Regions from separate parts of the Streptomyces sp. NPDC040622 genome, predicted to be linked through region 2. Evidence: predicted binding sites of a transcription regulator. Region 2 holds the regulator's gene; the other holds the start of a gene.
The links. The regulator HrcA, encoded in region 2, represses chaperone genes, less so after heat shock. The targets are predictions, from matches to a motif close to TTNGCACTCNGNNNNNCNGAGTGCNAA.

Region 1: groES (co-chaperone GroES) is a predicted target of HrcA. The motif match lies at 2,462-2,488, and genes of this name have one in related genera.

The regions. Positions count from the first base shown of each region.
Region 1 is NZ_JBVIXD010000002.1:286,146-293,208, forward strand. Features, by position in the region: gene ACZ592_RS05770 (class I SAM-dependent methyltransferase) at 1-1,036, opposite strand, end outside; gene ACZ592_RS05775 (polysaccharide deacetylase family protein) at 1,119-2,045, shown strand; gene groES (co-chaperone GroES) at 2,634-2,942, shown strand; gene groL (chaperonin GroEL) at 3,055-4,683, shown strand; gene ACZ592_RS05790 (SDR family NAD(P)-dependent oxidoreductase) at 4,785-5,558, opposite strand; gene ACZ592_RS05795 (MOSC domain-containing protein) at 5,630-6,307, opposite strand; gene ACZ592_RS05800 (LysR family transcriptional regulator) at 6,388-7,063, shown strand, end outside.
Region 2 is NZ_JBVIXD010000026.1:25,229-32,291, reverse strand. Features, by position in the region: gene hemW (radical SAM family heme chaperone HemW) at 1-591, shown strand, start outside; gene ACZ592_RS38905 (DUF3097 domain-containing protein) at 1,129-1,941, opposite strand; gene ACZ592_RS38900 (MBL fold metallo-hydrolase) at 1,977-2,720, opposite strand; gene hrcA (heat-inducible transcriptional repressor HrcA) at 2,931-3,947, shown strand; gene dnaJ (molecular chaperone DnaJ) at 3,948-5,087, shown strand; gene ACZ592_RS38885 (nitronate monooxygenase) at 5,257-6,363, shown strand; gene ACZ592_RS38880 (16S rRNA (uracil(1498)-N(3))-methyltransferase) at 6,360-7,063, shown strand, end outside.

The sequences.
Region 1 (7,063 bases), on a different contig from region 2:
GCCGGTCGGTGATCTCGTACGCCACCGCGTACGGCGTCGCGTGCAGCGCGTCCGACGTGACGTACGCGATCGTCTCGTCGATCAGCCCGCCCCCGACCCGGGCGGCGACCTCCGCCACCAGGTGCGCGCGGATGACCGCGCCGTCCGGCTCGTACAAGTAACGCCCGACGGGCCGTACTTCGGGGTCGGGGAGCATCGCGTCGAGCGAGCTCCACAGGGAGGCGCCGCCGGGCAGGAGCGTCGCCCGGTGCGAGGAGGGCTCCGGCGTGCCGAACCACAGCACGGCCTCCTTCACGTCACCGCCGTCCGAGATCCACTCGGCCGCGGCCTCCGCGGGAATCGCCTCGTGCGGGATGCCCGGGGCGATCTTCAGCGCGGCCAGCGGGGCCTCGCGGGCCGTCCCGACGGCCCAGGACAGCGGCGGCGAGTACGCCTCGGGGTCGAAGATCCGCCCGCGTCCGCCCCGGCGCGCCGGGTCCACGAAGACCGCGTCGTACGGGGAGGGGTCGATCTCGGTGACATCGGCCTCGCGGACCTCGATCAGGTCGTCAAGGCCCAGCGCCTGCGCGTTGGCGCGGGCGACCGCGCAGGTCAGCGGGTCGCGGTCGACGGCGAGCACGGAGATGCCGGCCCGGGCCAGGGCGATGGCGTCGCCGCCGATGCCGCAGCAGAGGTCGGCGAGCGAGCGTACGCCGAGCGCCTTGAAGCTCTCGGCGCGGTGCGCGGCCACGGAGGTGCGCGTGGACTGCTCGACGCCGTTGGGCGTGAAGAACATCCGGGCCGCGTCCCGCGCACCGAACTTCGCCGCGGCCCGCTGCCGCAGCCGCGCCTGCGCGAGCGCGGCCGAGACCAGGGGCGCCGGGTGGGCGCGGCGCAGCCGGGTGGCGGCGGCGAGCTCCTGGGCGGGCTCGACGTCCCGCACCTCGTCGAGCAGGGCGGCGCCCTGCGGGGTGCGGAGGGCGGTGAAGGCGGCGAGGGGGTCGCCGAGGTCGCTCTCGTCGGTGCTCGGCGTGTTCGGGTCGTTCACCCGCCCCATTGTGGGCCAGTCGGTGGATGGTGCGCGTCCGGCGGCGGTGTCGGCCCCTCGGCAGGGCCTTGAGCTGCGAGGATCCGGCGCCATGCAACTAGTACGACAAAACGAAAAATCCACCAGAAGACGGAAGAATCAGACGCGTGCCCTCGTGGCCGTCCTCTCCGTCGCGGCGATCGCCTCGGGCTGCGCCTCCGGCGGCGACTTTGACGGCGTGCGGCCCGCCCCCGGCCAGCAGCCGCTCAAGGCCCCGCCCGCCCGCGCCCTCGACTCCTACGCCCACAAGCTCGCCTCGGCCCAGGCCGCGCGCGCGGCGGCGGCCAAGCGCTGGGGCCTGGCCAGGACCCCGCTGGCCGCGCCCGAGGCGCCGGGGGTCAAGCCGCGGATCACCACCCGCAAGGGCTTCGGGGTCAAGGGCCAGGCGAGCCTGCCGCCGGTCTTCACGACCGTCCCGACCAAGGAGAAGGTCGTCTTCCTCACCATGGACGACGGCGCCGAGAAGGATCCGGCGCTGCTGAGGATGATGAGCGAGCTGAAGATCCCGTACACCGCGTTCCTCAGCGACTACCTGGTCAAGGAGGACTACGGCTACTTCAGGAAGATGCAGGACCGCGGTGTCACCCTGAACAACCACACCCTCAACCACCGCTACCTGCCCGGGCTTTCGTACGAGGGCCAGCGCCGCGAGATCTGCGGCATGCAGGACATCGTGGAGAAGCGCTACGGCAAGCGGCCCAAGCTCTTCCGTCCGCCGTACGGCAACTACAACCAGGACACCCTGCGCGCCGCCAAGTCCTGCGGCGTCAAGGCCGTGCCGCTGTGGGCGTCCGAGGCCTTCGCCGACCACATGGAGTGGCGCGAGTGGGACCGCGACCTGCACCCCGGCGACATCATCCTCACGCACTTCAGGGGGCGCGAGGACTGGAAGGGCACGATGCCCGACATGATCCGCCGGGTCATGAAGACGGTCACGGACAAGGGCTACGCGGTGGCCAGGCTGGAGGACTACCTGTGACCCCCCGGGCGCGAGCGCGCCGCCGCCTCCTCGCCGGGGCCCTGCTGTGCGGAGTGCTCGCGCCCGCACTGCTCACGGGCTGCGCGGAATCGGTGGACCCGATCGAACGCCTGGGCAGAAAGGCGGCCCAGAAGGTCCCGCCACGCAAGCCGGGCCCCACGGGGGACCGGGGCGCGCCGGTCGTCGGCCACTGCGGGCAGGAGTTCCGCACGGCGACGGGGGTCTCCCCCGGTCGGGCGGAGCCGGGAGACGGAGGGAGGGTGGGCGCGGCCCCCGGTGCCGGGCGCCGGGAAAGCGGGCCTCCGTTCCTCGCCGGGAGGGAACTCCAGCCCCCCGCGCCCCGTTGCCCCGGCAGGGGCAGCGCGCCGCCTACCCCGGCACAGGGGCCCCCGCTCCGCTGAGCCCGACGCAGTCGATTGGCACTCCGCTTGACCGAGTGCTAATCCCCGTCCTAGTCTCACTTCTGGCACTCCCCACTGGAGAGTGCCAACAGCGACGGGCAGGTCCGGCACCCGCGACGACGGATCCACCTGGTCGCCACACTCAGACTCTTAACCCCGTGAGATCTCCGAAGGGGGAGACCGGATCGTGACGACCGCAAGCTCCAAGGTTGCCATCAAGCCGCTCGAGGACCGCATTGTGGTCCAGCCGCTCGACGCCGAGCAGACCACGGCCTCCGGCCTGGTCATTCCGGACACCGCGAAGGAGAAGCCCCAGGAGGGCGCCGTCCTCGCCGTGGGCCCGGGCCGCTTCGAGAACGGCGAGCGCCTGCCGCTCGACGTCAAGGTCGGCGATGTCGTGCTGTACAGCAAGTACGGCGGCACCGAGGTGAAGTACAACGGCGACGAGTACCTCGTCCTCTCGGCCCGCGACGTGCTCGCGATCGTCGAGAAGTAATTCACCCAGCATTTGCTTTTCTGAGCTGCGCCCCTGGTCACCCCGCTGATTGCCGGGCGGCGAGGGGCGTAGTTCGTTAAATCCGAGTTTTCGAGAGGGCTGAATCGCTCCCATGGCGAAGATCCTGAAGTTCGACGAGGACGCCCGTCGCGCCCTTGAGCGCGGCGTCAACAAGCTTGCCGACACGGTCAAGGTGACGATCGGCCCCCGCGGCCGCAACGTCGTCATCGACAAGAAGTTCGGCGCCCCGACCATCACCAACGACGGCGTCACCATCGCCCGTGAGGTCGAGGTCGAGGACCCGTACGAGAACCTCGGCGCCCAGCTGGTGAAGGAGGTGGCGACCAAGACCAACGACATCGCTGGTGACGGCACCACCACCGCCACCGTGCTCGCCCAGGCCCTGGTCAAGGAAGGCCTGCGCAACGTAGCCGCCGGCGCCTCCCCGGCCGCCCTGAAGAAGGGCATCGACGCCGCCGTCGCGGCCGTCTCCCAGGAGCTCCTCGCCACCGCCCGCCCGATCGACGACAAGGCCGACATCGCGGCCGTCGCCGGTCTCTCGGCCCAGGACCCGCAGGTCGGCGAGCTCATCGCCGAGGCGATGGACAAGGTCGGCAAGGACGGTGTCATCACCGTCGAGGAGTCCAACACCTTCGGCCTCGAGCTCGACTTCACCGAGGGCATGGCCTTCGACAAGGGCTACCTGTCGCCGTACATGGTGTCCGACCAGGAGCGTATGGAGGCCGTCCTCGACGACCCGTACATCCTGATCCACCAGGGCAAGATCTCCTCCATCCAGGACCTCCTGCCGCTGCTCGAGAAGGTCATCCAGGCCAACGCCTCGAAGCCGCTCCTGATCATCGCCGAGGACGTCGAGGGCGAGGCCCTGTCGACCCTGGTCGTGAACAAGATCCGCGGCACCTTCAACGCCGTCGCGGTGAAGGCCCCCGGCTTCGGTGACCGCCGCAAGGCCATGCTCGGCGACATCGCCACCCTCACGGGCGGCACCGTCATCGCCGAAGAGGTCGGCCTCAAGATCGACCAGGTCGGTCTCGACGTGCTGGGCACCGCCCGCCGCGTCACCATCACCAAGGACGACACCACCATCGTCGACGGTGGCGGCAACAAGGCCGAGGTCGAGGGCCGCGTCGCCCAGATCAAGGCCGAGATCGACGCCACGGACTCCGACTGGGACCGCGAGAAGCTCCAGGAGCGCCTCGCGAAGCTGGCCGGCGGCGTCTGCGTCATCAAGGTCGGCGCCGCCACCGAGGTGGAGCTGAAGGAGAAGAAGCACCGTCTGGAGGACGCCATCTCCGCGACCCGCGCCGCGGTCGAGGAGGGCATCGTCTCCGGTGGTGGCTCCGCCCTGGTGCACGCCGCCAAGGTGCTCGGCGACTCCCTCGGCAAGGAGGGCGACGAGGCCACCGGTGTCGCCGTCGTCCGCCGCGCCGCCGTCGAGCCGCTGCGCTGGATCGCCGAGAACGCCGGCCTCGAGGGCTACGTCATCACCTCGAAGGTCGCCGAGCTCGACAAGGGCTTCGGCTTCAACGCCGCGACCGGCGAGTACGGCGACCTGGTCAAGGCCGGCGTCATCGACCCGGTCAAGGTCACCCGCTCCGCCCTGGAGAACGCCGCGTCCATCGCCTCCCTGCTCCTCACGACCGAGACCCTGGTCGTCGAGAAGCCGGCCGAGGAAGAGGCCGACGCCGGTCACGGCCACGGGCACGGTCACTCGCACTGACCCGCCGCGCTCGGCCTGAACGGTGACTGAGGCCCGGCTCCCTCCACGGGGGAGCCGGGCCTCAGCCCTTTTCGGGGGCGCGGCCGCCCGGTCGCTCACCCCTACTGCGGCCCGTACTTGCGGCCCGTGCGTGACGTGACGCCGCCCAGCAGGGCTCGCGGGGTCACCTTCACCACGCCCATCAGGGCCTTGTACCGCGGGTCGGGGACGGACAGGGACTTGCCGCGGGACAGGTCCGCGAGCGCCGTCGAGACCAGCTTGTCCGCGTCGAGCCACATCCAGCCCGGGATGTTGGACGTGCCCATCCCGGCGCGCTGGTGGAACTCCGTGCGCACGAAGCCGGGGCACAGCGCCATCAGCCGTACGCCGGAGCCCGCGAGGTCCTTCGCCGCGCCCTGGGTGAACTGGACGACCCACGCCTTCGACGCGCCGTACGTCCCGCGCGGCACGAACGCGGCCACCGACGCGACGTTGACGACACCGCCCCGGCCGCGCTCCCGCATCGACTCCGTCGCGGCCGACGTCAGCCGCAGCACCGCCTCGCAGTGCACCTTGAGCATGGTCAGCTCGTCGGCGAGGGAGACCTCCAGATACCGGCCCTTGTTGCCGAACCCCGCGTTGTTGATGAGCAGGTCGACCGGGTCCCTGCGGTGCGAGAGCCGCTTCTCGACGGCCTCGATGCCCTCGTCCGTCGCGAGGTCCGCGGTCAGCACCTCCGCCTCGATGCCGTGCCGGTCGTGCAGTTCGGTCGCCTGCTCGTGCAGCCGTTCGGTGTCGCGGGCCACCAGCACGAGGTTGTGTCCGTCACCCGCGAGGCGCCGCGCGAAGGCGGCGCCGATGCCGGCGGTCGATCCCGTAATCAGAGCCGTAGTCATGGCGCAAGGCTAGTGAGATCGCGTGACCGCCGCGTCCCCCGCACGGCCCCGACCACCGCCCCGGCCTCGGCTCACGGAGTCCGGCCGGCCTGCTGCGCCAGGTACGTGCGTGCGCGCTCGGCCGTCTCGGGGTGCAGGGCCTCACCTGCCGCGAGCAGTTGGGGCAGCAACGCCTTCTCCGTCGTGACGGCCCGGAACTGGAGGGCGACGGTGACGTCGTGGTCGGGCCGGTGCACGATCTCGATCGCGTCCCCGGCCCGGATCTCACCCGGCTCGATCACGCGCAGGTACGCGCCGGGAACACCCTCTTCGGTGAACCGCTTGACCCACCCCTGCTCGTCGACGTGACCCTGGAACGTCCGGCAGGGGATGCGGCCGCTGGTCACCTCGAGCACCAGATCGGAGCCGATCCGCCAGCGCTCGCCGATCCTGGCGCCGGTCACGTCGACCCCGGACGTCGTGAGGTTCTCGCCGAAGGCGCCGTCGGCGAGAGGCCGCCCGAGAGTCCGCTCCCACGTGTCGAGGTCCTCACGGGCGTACGCGTACACCGCCTGGTCGTTCCCGCCGTGGTGGCGCAGGTCGCAGATCTCGTCCCCGGCGAGACCGCTCCCCGCGACGCCCTTCGCGCCCGGCGCCTGCACGCGGACGGGGCCGCGCACCGGCCGCTTGTCGATGCCGGTGCCGCCGGCGGGCGCGCCCGCGTACGCGACGACCCTGCGGCGGCCCAGATTTACCGAAAGAAGCTCCATGACTGGCAGGCTAAGCGAGCATCCCCAAAGTAGCGACGCAGTATTTCGCGATATATCCAAGCGTCACTTATGATCGAAGCATGATCGAGGCCCGTCATCTCCGTGTCCTGCGCGCCGTGGCCGCCACCGGCTCCTTCTCGGCCGCGGCCCGCGAGCTCGGCTGCACCCAGCCGGCCGTCAGCCAGCAGATGAAGGCCCTCGAATCCTCCGCGGGCACGCCGCTGCTGATCCGCACCGGCCGCGAGATGCGCCTGACGCAGGCGGGCGAGGCCCTGGTCCGGCACGCCGCCGGCATCCTCGCCGGGCTCACCGCCGCAGAGGAGGAGGTCGCCGCCATCGCGGGCCTGCGCGCGGGCCGGGTCCGGCTCGTCTCCTTCCCCAGCGGCAGCTCCACCCTCGTCCCGGGCGCCCTCGCGGCGCTGCGCGCGGCGCACCCGGGCACGCGCGTCTCCCTCGTGGAGTCCGAGCCGCCCCGCTCGGTGGAGATGCTCCGCGAGGGCGACTGCGACGTCGCGCTCGCCTTCCGGTACGAGGGGGCGACAGCCGCCGAGGAGTGGGCCGACCTGGTCGTGCGCCCGCTGCTCGCGGACCGGCTCGTCGGCCTCGTGCCCGAGACGCACCGGCTGGCCGGCGCGGACTCGGTCACCATCGGTGAGTTCGCCGACGAGTCGTGGATCGCGGGCTGCCCCCGCTGCCGCAGGCAACTGGTGGAGGTCTGCGAGAGCGCGGGCTTCGTGCCCCGGATCGACTTCGCGA
Region 2 (7,063 bases):
GCCATCGGCGCCGGACCCGACCACGTCAGCGCCTACGCGCTGATCGTCGAGGAGGGGACGCAGCTCGCACGGCGGATCCGGCGCGGGGAGGTGCCGATGACCGACGACGACGTGCACGCGGACCGGTACCTGATCGCCGACGAGGTGCTGGGGGCCGCGGGCTTCGACTGGTACGAGGTGTCCAACTGGGCCACGTCCGATGCGGGGCGGTGCCTGCACAACGAGCTGTACTGGCGGGGAGCGGACTGGTGGGGCGCGGGGCCCGGGGCGCACAGTCACGTGGGGGGAGTGCGGTGGTGGAACGTCAAGCATCCCGGCGCGTACGCGGGGGCGCTGGCCGGTGGGGGGTCGCCCGGGGCCGGGCGTGAGGTGCTGTCCGCGGAGGACCGGCGGGTGGAGCGGATCCTGCTGGAGCTTCGGCTGCGGGAGGGCTGTGTGCTGTCCCTCCTCAAGGAGGCCGGCCTCGCGGCGTCGCGCCGGGCGCTCGCGGACGGGCTCCTCGAGGCGGGGCCCTATGCGGAGGGGCGGGCGGTGTTGACGCTGCGGGGGCGTCTCCTGGCGGACGCGGTGGTCCGCGACCTGGTGGACTAGTCCCGCAGGGAGGGGCCTGTGCTGTGCTGGTCCCTGGCCCCTGGGCCTTGGACGGTTTGGGTGGGTGGGGGCTGTCCTGTGGGGGTGGGTGCGGGTGTGTTGTGGCTTGTCGCGCAGTTCCTCGCGCCCCTGAAGGCCTACCCGTCGTTGGGGGCCCGGGTGGTTTGTGGGTGCGGGTGTGTTGTGGCTGGTCGCGCAGTTCCTCGCGCCCCTGAAGGCCTATCCGCCGTTGGGGGCCGGGTGGTTTGTGGGTGCGGGTGTGTTGTGGCTTGTCGCGCAGTTCCTCGCGCCCCTGAACGCCCACCCGCCGTTGCGGGCCCGGGTGGTTGTGGGTGCGGGTGCGTCGTGGCTTGTTGCGCTGTTCCTCGCGTCCCTGAAGGTCCACCCGTCGTTGGGGGCCCGGGTGGTTTGTGGGTGTGGGTGTGTTGTGGCTTGTCGGGTTGTTTCCCGTGTTCCTTGAAGCAACAGCAGCCGCGCGCGAGCCCGGCCCCACGGAGCGGCCCGGGGCGATACGAGCCCGAGGCCCAGGGGGGTGGGTCACGTGACGAAGTCGATCAGTTCCTCCACTCGCCCCAACAGCGCCGGCTCAAGGTCCTTGTAGCTGCGCACCGAGCCCAGGATCCGCTGCCACGCCGCCCCCGTGTTCGCGGGCCACCCCAGCGCCTCGCACACTCCCGTCTTCCAGTCCTGCCCCCGCGGCACCCGCGGCCACGCCTCGATGCCGACCGAGGACGGCTTCACGGCCTCCCACACGTCGATGTAGGGGTGCCCGACCACCAGCGCGTGCGCGCTGGTGACCTCCGCCGCGATGCGGGACTCCTTGGAGCCGGGGACCAGGTGGTCCACCAGGACGCCCAGGCGCGCGTCGGGTCCTGGCGCGAACTCGGCGACGATCGCGGGGAGGTCGTCGATGCCTTCCAGGTACTCGACGACGACGCCCTCGATGCGCAGGTCGTCGCCCCAGACGCGTTCGACGAGCTCGGCGTCGTGGCGGCCCTCGACGTAGATGCGCCCGGCGCGCGCGGTCCTGGCCCGTGCGCCGGGAACGGCCACCGAGCCGGACGCGGTGCGTGAGGGACGGGTGGGGGCCGAGGCCGAGGCGGGGCGTACGAGAGTGACGGTGCGGCCCTCGAGGAGGAAGCCGCGCGGCTCCATCGGGAAGACCCGGTGCTTGCCGAAGCGGTCCTCCAGCGTCACCGTCGGGCCCTGCGCCGTCTTCTCGCACCGGATCACCGCCCCGCAGAATCCCGTGCTCAGCTCCTCGACCACGAGGCCGGCGTCCGCCGCCACCTCGGGGACGGGCTTCGGCTTCTTCCAAGGGGGCGTGAGATCGGCGGAGTACTGGCGCATTCTGCCGACGATAGGAAGAACGGACGCGTGCGTGGTTACGACACGCCGAAGCGGGCGGCCAGTGTGTCGCGCTGCGCGCGGACAAAAGCCGCATCGACGGCGGCACCGTGCCCCGGTACGTACACCGCGTCCTCGCCGCCCAGCTCCAGGAGGCGGTCCAGGGCCGAGGGCCAGCGTCCGGGTACCGCGTCCGGGCCCGCCTGCGGTTCGCCCGACTCCTCGACGAGGTCACCGCAGAAGACGGTCTCCCGGCCCCCGTCGACGCCCGGCACCAGCACCGCCAGGTCGTGTCCCGAGTGCGCGGGGCCGACGTTCGCCAGCAGCACCTGGAGGCCGCCGCCCAGGTCGAGCGTCCACTCGCCGGACACCAGGTGGTGCGGGCGGACCAGGAGGTCGGCCGCCTCCGCCGCCGCGTCCTCGGGCACGCCCTGGCGCACCGCGTCCGCGCGCAGCTCGTCGCCGCCCCCGGCGAAGACCGCGTCGATGCCCACCGCTCCGTACACCTCCACGCCCGCGAAGGCCGCAGCGCCGAGCACGTGGTCGAAGTGCGGGTGCGTGAGGGCGAGATGCGTGACCCTGCGGGCGCCGCCGAGGATCTGCCGGGCCCGGATCCGCAGGGCCGCGCCCTCGGCCAGACTCGACCCCGCATCGATCATGAGCGCCGCGTCGTCCCCGGCGACGAGCCCCGCCGTGCAGTCCCAGACGGGCAGCCGGCACCGTCCCACGTGCGGCCCGAGCCGCTCCCAGCCCGCCGCTTCCCATGCCAGTGCCACGTTCATACGGTGACGCTATCCGTACGGGCGGTGTTCGGCAGCCGCTCCCGGGCGCATCGGCACGACGGGGCGGGGTCGGCCCTTGCCGGGGCCGTACCCGACGGCCGTACACTGACCCATTGAAAGGCTGGCACTCGCCCGCGGTGAGTGCCAGGCGGGGGCTCGGGGGATGCCGGGGCCCGTCGTGAACGACGGAGACAGCTGGAGGTGTGCGCGATGCTCAATGAACGCAGGCTCGAGGTGCTGCGCGCCATCGTCCATGACTACGTGGGGACGGAGGAGCCCGTCGGCTCCAAGGCGCTCACCGAGCGGCACCGTCTGGGGGTCTCCCCGGCCACCGTCCGCAACGACATGGCGGCGCTGGAGGAGGAGGGCTTCATCGCCCAGCCCCACACCAGCGCGGGGCGCATCCCGACGGACAAGGGCTACCGCCTGTTCGTCGACAAACTGGCCGGCGTCAAGCCGATGACCGGTCCCGAGCGCCGGGCCATCCAGAACTTCCTCGACGGCGCCGTCGACCTCGACGACGTCGTGGGGCGCACGGTGCGGCTGCTCGCGCAGCTGACGCGGCAGGTCGCCGTCGTGCAGTACCCGTCGCTCACGAGGTCGACGGTGCGGCACGTGGAGCTGCTCTCGCTGGCCCCGGCGCGGCTGATGCTCGTACTGATCACGGACACCGGCCGGGTCGAGCAGCGCATGATCGACTGCCCGGCGCCGTTCGGCGAGAGCGCGCTCGCGGACCTGCGGGCGCGGCTCAACAGCCGGGTCGCGGGCCGGCGCTTCGCCGATGTGCCGCAGCTCGTGCAGGACCTCCCCGAGGCCTTCGAGGCGGAGGACAGGGGCACGGTCGCGACCGTCCTGTCCACCCTCCTCGAGACGCTCGTGGAGGAGACCGAAGAGCGGCTGATGATCGGCGGCACCGCCAATCTCACCCGCTTCGGGCATGACTTTCCCCTCACCATCCGTCCCGTCCTCGAGGCGCTGGAGGAGCAGGTCGTGCTCCTCAAGTTGCTGGGGGAGGTACAGGATTCGGGCATGGCCGTACGGATCGGTCACGAGAACGCCCATGAGGGACTCAGCTCCACGTCCGTGGTCTCGGTCGGCTACGGTTCGGGAAGCGAGGCAGTCGCCAAGCTCGGCGTGGTCGGACCGACCCGCATGGACTATCCGGGAACGATGGGAGCAGTACGCGCAGTGGCACGTTACGTCGGACAGATCCTGGCGGAGTCGTAAGTGGCCACGGACTACTACGCCGTACTCGGCGTGCGCCGCGACGCTTCCCAGGACGAGATCAAGAAGGCCTTCCGGAGGCTGGCGCGTGAGCTTCACCCGGATGTGAATCCGGATCCGAAGACTCAGGAGCGCTTCAAGGAGATCAACGCCGCCTACGAGGTGTTGTCGGACCCGCAGAAGAAGCAGGTCTACGACCTCGGTGGCGACCCGCTGTCCCAGGCGGGCGGCGGCGGTGGCGCGGGCGGTTTCGGGGCCGGTGGCTTCGGGAACTTCTCGGACATCATGGACGCGTTCTTCGGGACGGCGTCGCAGCGCGGGCCGCGCTCGCGCACGCGTCGCGGCCAGGACGCCATGATCCGTCTGGAGATCGACCTCGACGAGGCCGCCTTCGGGACCACCAAGGACATCCAGGTCGACACCGCGGTGGTGTGCACGACCTGCAGCGGTGAGGGTGCCGCGCCGGGGACGTCCGCCCAGACGTGTGACATGTGCCGCGGTCGCGGCGAGGTGTCGCAGGTCACGCGGTCCTTCCTCGGCCAGGTCATGACCTCGCGCCCCTGCCCGCAGTGCCAGGGCTTCGGCACGGTCGTGCCCACCCCGTGCCCCGAGTGCGCCGGCGACGGCCGCATCCGGTCGCGGCGCACGCTCACCGTGAAGATCCCGGCCGGTGTCGACAACGGCACCCGCATCCAGCTCGCGGGCGAGGGCGAGGTCGGCCCCGGCGGCGGCCCCGCCGGCGACCTGTACGTCGAGATCCACGAGCTGCCGCACGAGGTCTTCCAGCGGCGCGGCGACGACCTGCACTGCACCGTCACCATCCCGATGACGGCGGCGGCGCTCGGTACGAAGGTGCCGCTGAAGACGCTGGACGGCATGGAGGAGATCGACATCCGGCCCGGCACGCAGTCGGGGCAGTCCGTCCCGCTGCACGGGCGCGGCATCACGCACCTGCGGGGCGGCGGCCGGGGCGACCTCATCGTGCACGTCGAGGTCCTCACGCCGACCAAGCTCGACGCGGAGCAGGAGCGGGTGCTGCGGGAGCTGTCGCAGCTGCGCGGCGAGGAGCGGCCCACCGGGCAGTTCCAGCCCGGGCAGCAGGGGCTGTTCTCGCGGCTCAAGGACGCGTTCAACGGGCGGTAGTGCCCGGAGCGGTTTTTCCCGGCCCCCCGGCGACGGTTTTCCGTGCCGGGGGGTCCTGCCGTTCGTCCGCGGGGCCATGGGGGTCGTGCGCCGGTACCGACCCCCGCCCCTTGCCGCCCCTTACGGGGCGCGATTCGGTCGGTCGCGCGGGGCATGGCACGATGCGTTCATGCCCTCCGCACTGACCGATCTCTGCCGCCTTCCGATCGTGCAGGCCCCCATGGCCGGCGGCGCCTCGTGCCCCCAGCTCGCCGCCGCCGTCTCCGAGGCCGGGGGGCTCGGATTCCTCGCCGCCGGGTACAAGACCGCCGACGGCATGTACCAGGAGATCAAACAGTTGCGGGGGCTCACCTCGCGGCCCTTCGGCGTCAACCTCTTCATGCCGCAGCCCGACACCGCCGACGCCGCGGCCGTCGAGGTCTACCGCAGCCAGCTGACGGGCGAGGCGAGCTGGTACGAGACGCAGCTCGGCGACCCGGACAGCGGCCGTGACGACGGCTACGACGCCAAGCTCGCGATCCTCCTCGACGACCCGGTGCCGCTCGTCTCCTTCACCTTCGGCTGCCCCACCCGCGACGTCCTCGACGCCTTCGCGCGCGTCGGCACGCTGACCGTCGTCACCGTCACCACGGCCGAGGAGGCCCAGACCGCCCAGTGGTCCGGCGCCGACGCCGTGTGCGTGCAGGGCATCGAGGCGGGCGGCCACCAGGGCACCCACCGGGACAACCCCGAGGCCGACGGCGCCGGGATCGGTCTGCTCGCCCTCGTCACGCAGGTCCGCGAGACCGTGCAGATCCCGCTCGTCGCGGCCGGCGGCCTGATGCGCGGCGCGCAGATCGCCGCGGTGCTCGCGGCGGGCGCGGACGCGGCGCAGCTCGGCACGGCGTTCCTGGTCGCGCCCGAGTCGGGCGCCAACGCCCTGCACAAGCAGGCCATGACCAACCCGCTCTTCGTACGGACCGAGCTGACCCGCGCGTTCTCCGGGCGCCCCGCGCGCGGCCTCGTCAACCGCTTCATGCGCGAGCACGGCCCGTACGCCCCCGCCGCCTACCCCCAGGTCCACCACCTCACCAGCGGTCTGCGCAAGGCCGCGGCGAAGGCCGGCGACGCGCAGGCCATGGCGCTCTGGGCCGGGCAGGGCCACCGGCTCTCCCGGGAGCTGCCTGCCGGACAGCTCGTGGAGGTGCTCGCGGCCGAACTGGCCGAGGCGAAGGCGTCGTTGGCGTCCGGGACCGACGAGCAGGGAGCCCAGGGAACGCCGGGCGGCGCCGCGTGACCGCCCCCGTCTTCGTCGTCGACGACCTCACCGCGGGCGCCGGCGGACGCTACGTACTGGAGGGGCCCGAAGGGCGGCACGCCGTCTCCGTGAAGCGGCTGCACGCCGGTGAGGACGTCGTCCTGACCGACGGTGCCGGACGGTGGGCACCGTGCGTGGTCCTCGACACCGAGGGCAAGGACCGGCTGATCCTCACGATGGACACGGTCACCGAGGAGCCCGCGGACGCCCCGCGGATCACCGTCGTGCAGGCGCTGCCCAAGGGCGACCGCGGTGAACTCGCCGTGGAGACGATGACGGAGACCGGCGTCGACGCCGTCGTCCCGTGGACCGCCTCGCGCTGCATCACGCAGTGGAAGGGCGACCGGGGTCTCAAGGCCCTCGCCAAGTGGCGGGCCACCGCGCGCGAGGCGGGCAAGCAGTCGCGACGGGTCCGCTTCCCCGAGATCGCCGACGCCGCGTCGACCAAGCAGGTCGCCGCGCTCCTCGCGGACGCCGACCTCGCCGCCGTCCTGCACGAGGAGGGCAGCGAGCCGCTGGCCACCGCGCAACTCCCCGCGAGCGGACACATCGTGCTGGTGGTGGGCCCCGAAGGGGGCGTGTCCCCGGACGAGTTGGCGGCGTTCGCGGACGCGGGCGCGAAGCCGTACCGGCTCGGCCGCAGCGTGCTGCGCACGTCGACGGCGGGGACGGCGGCGAC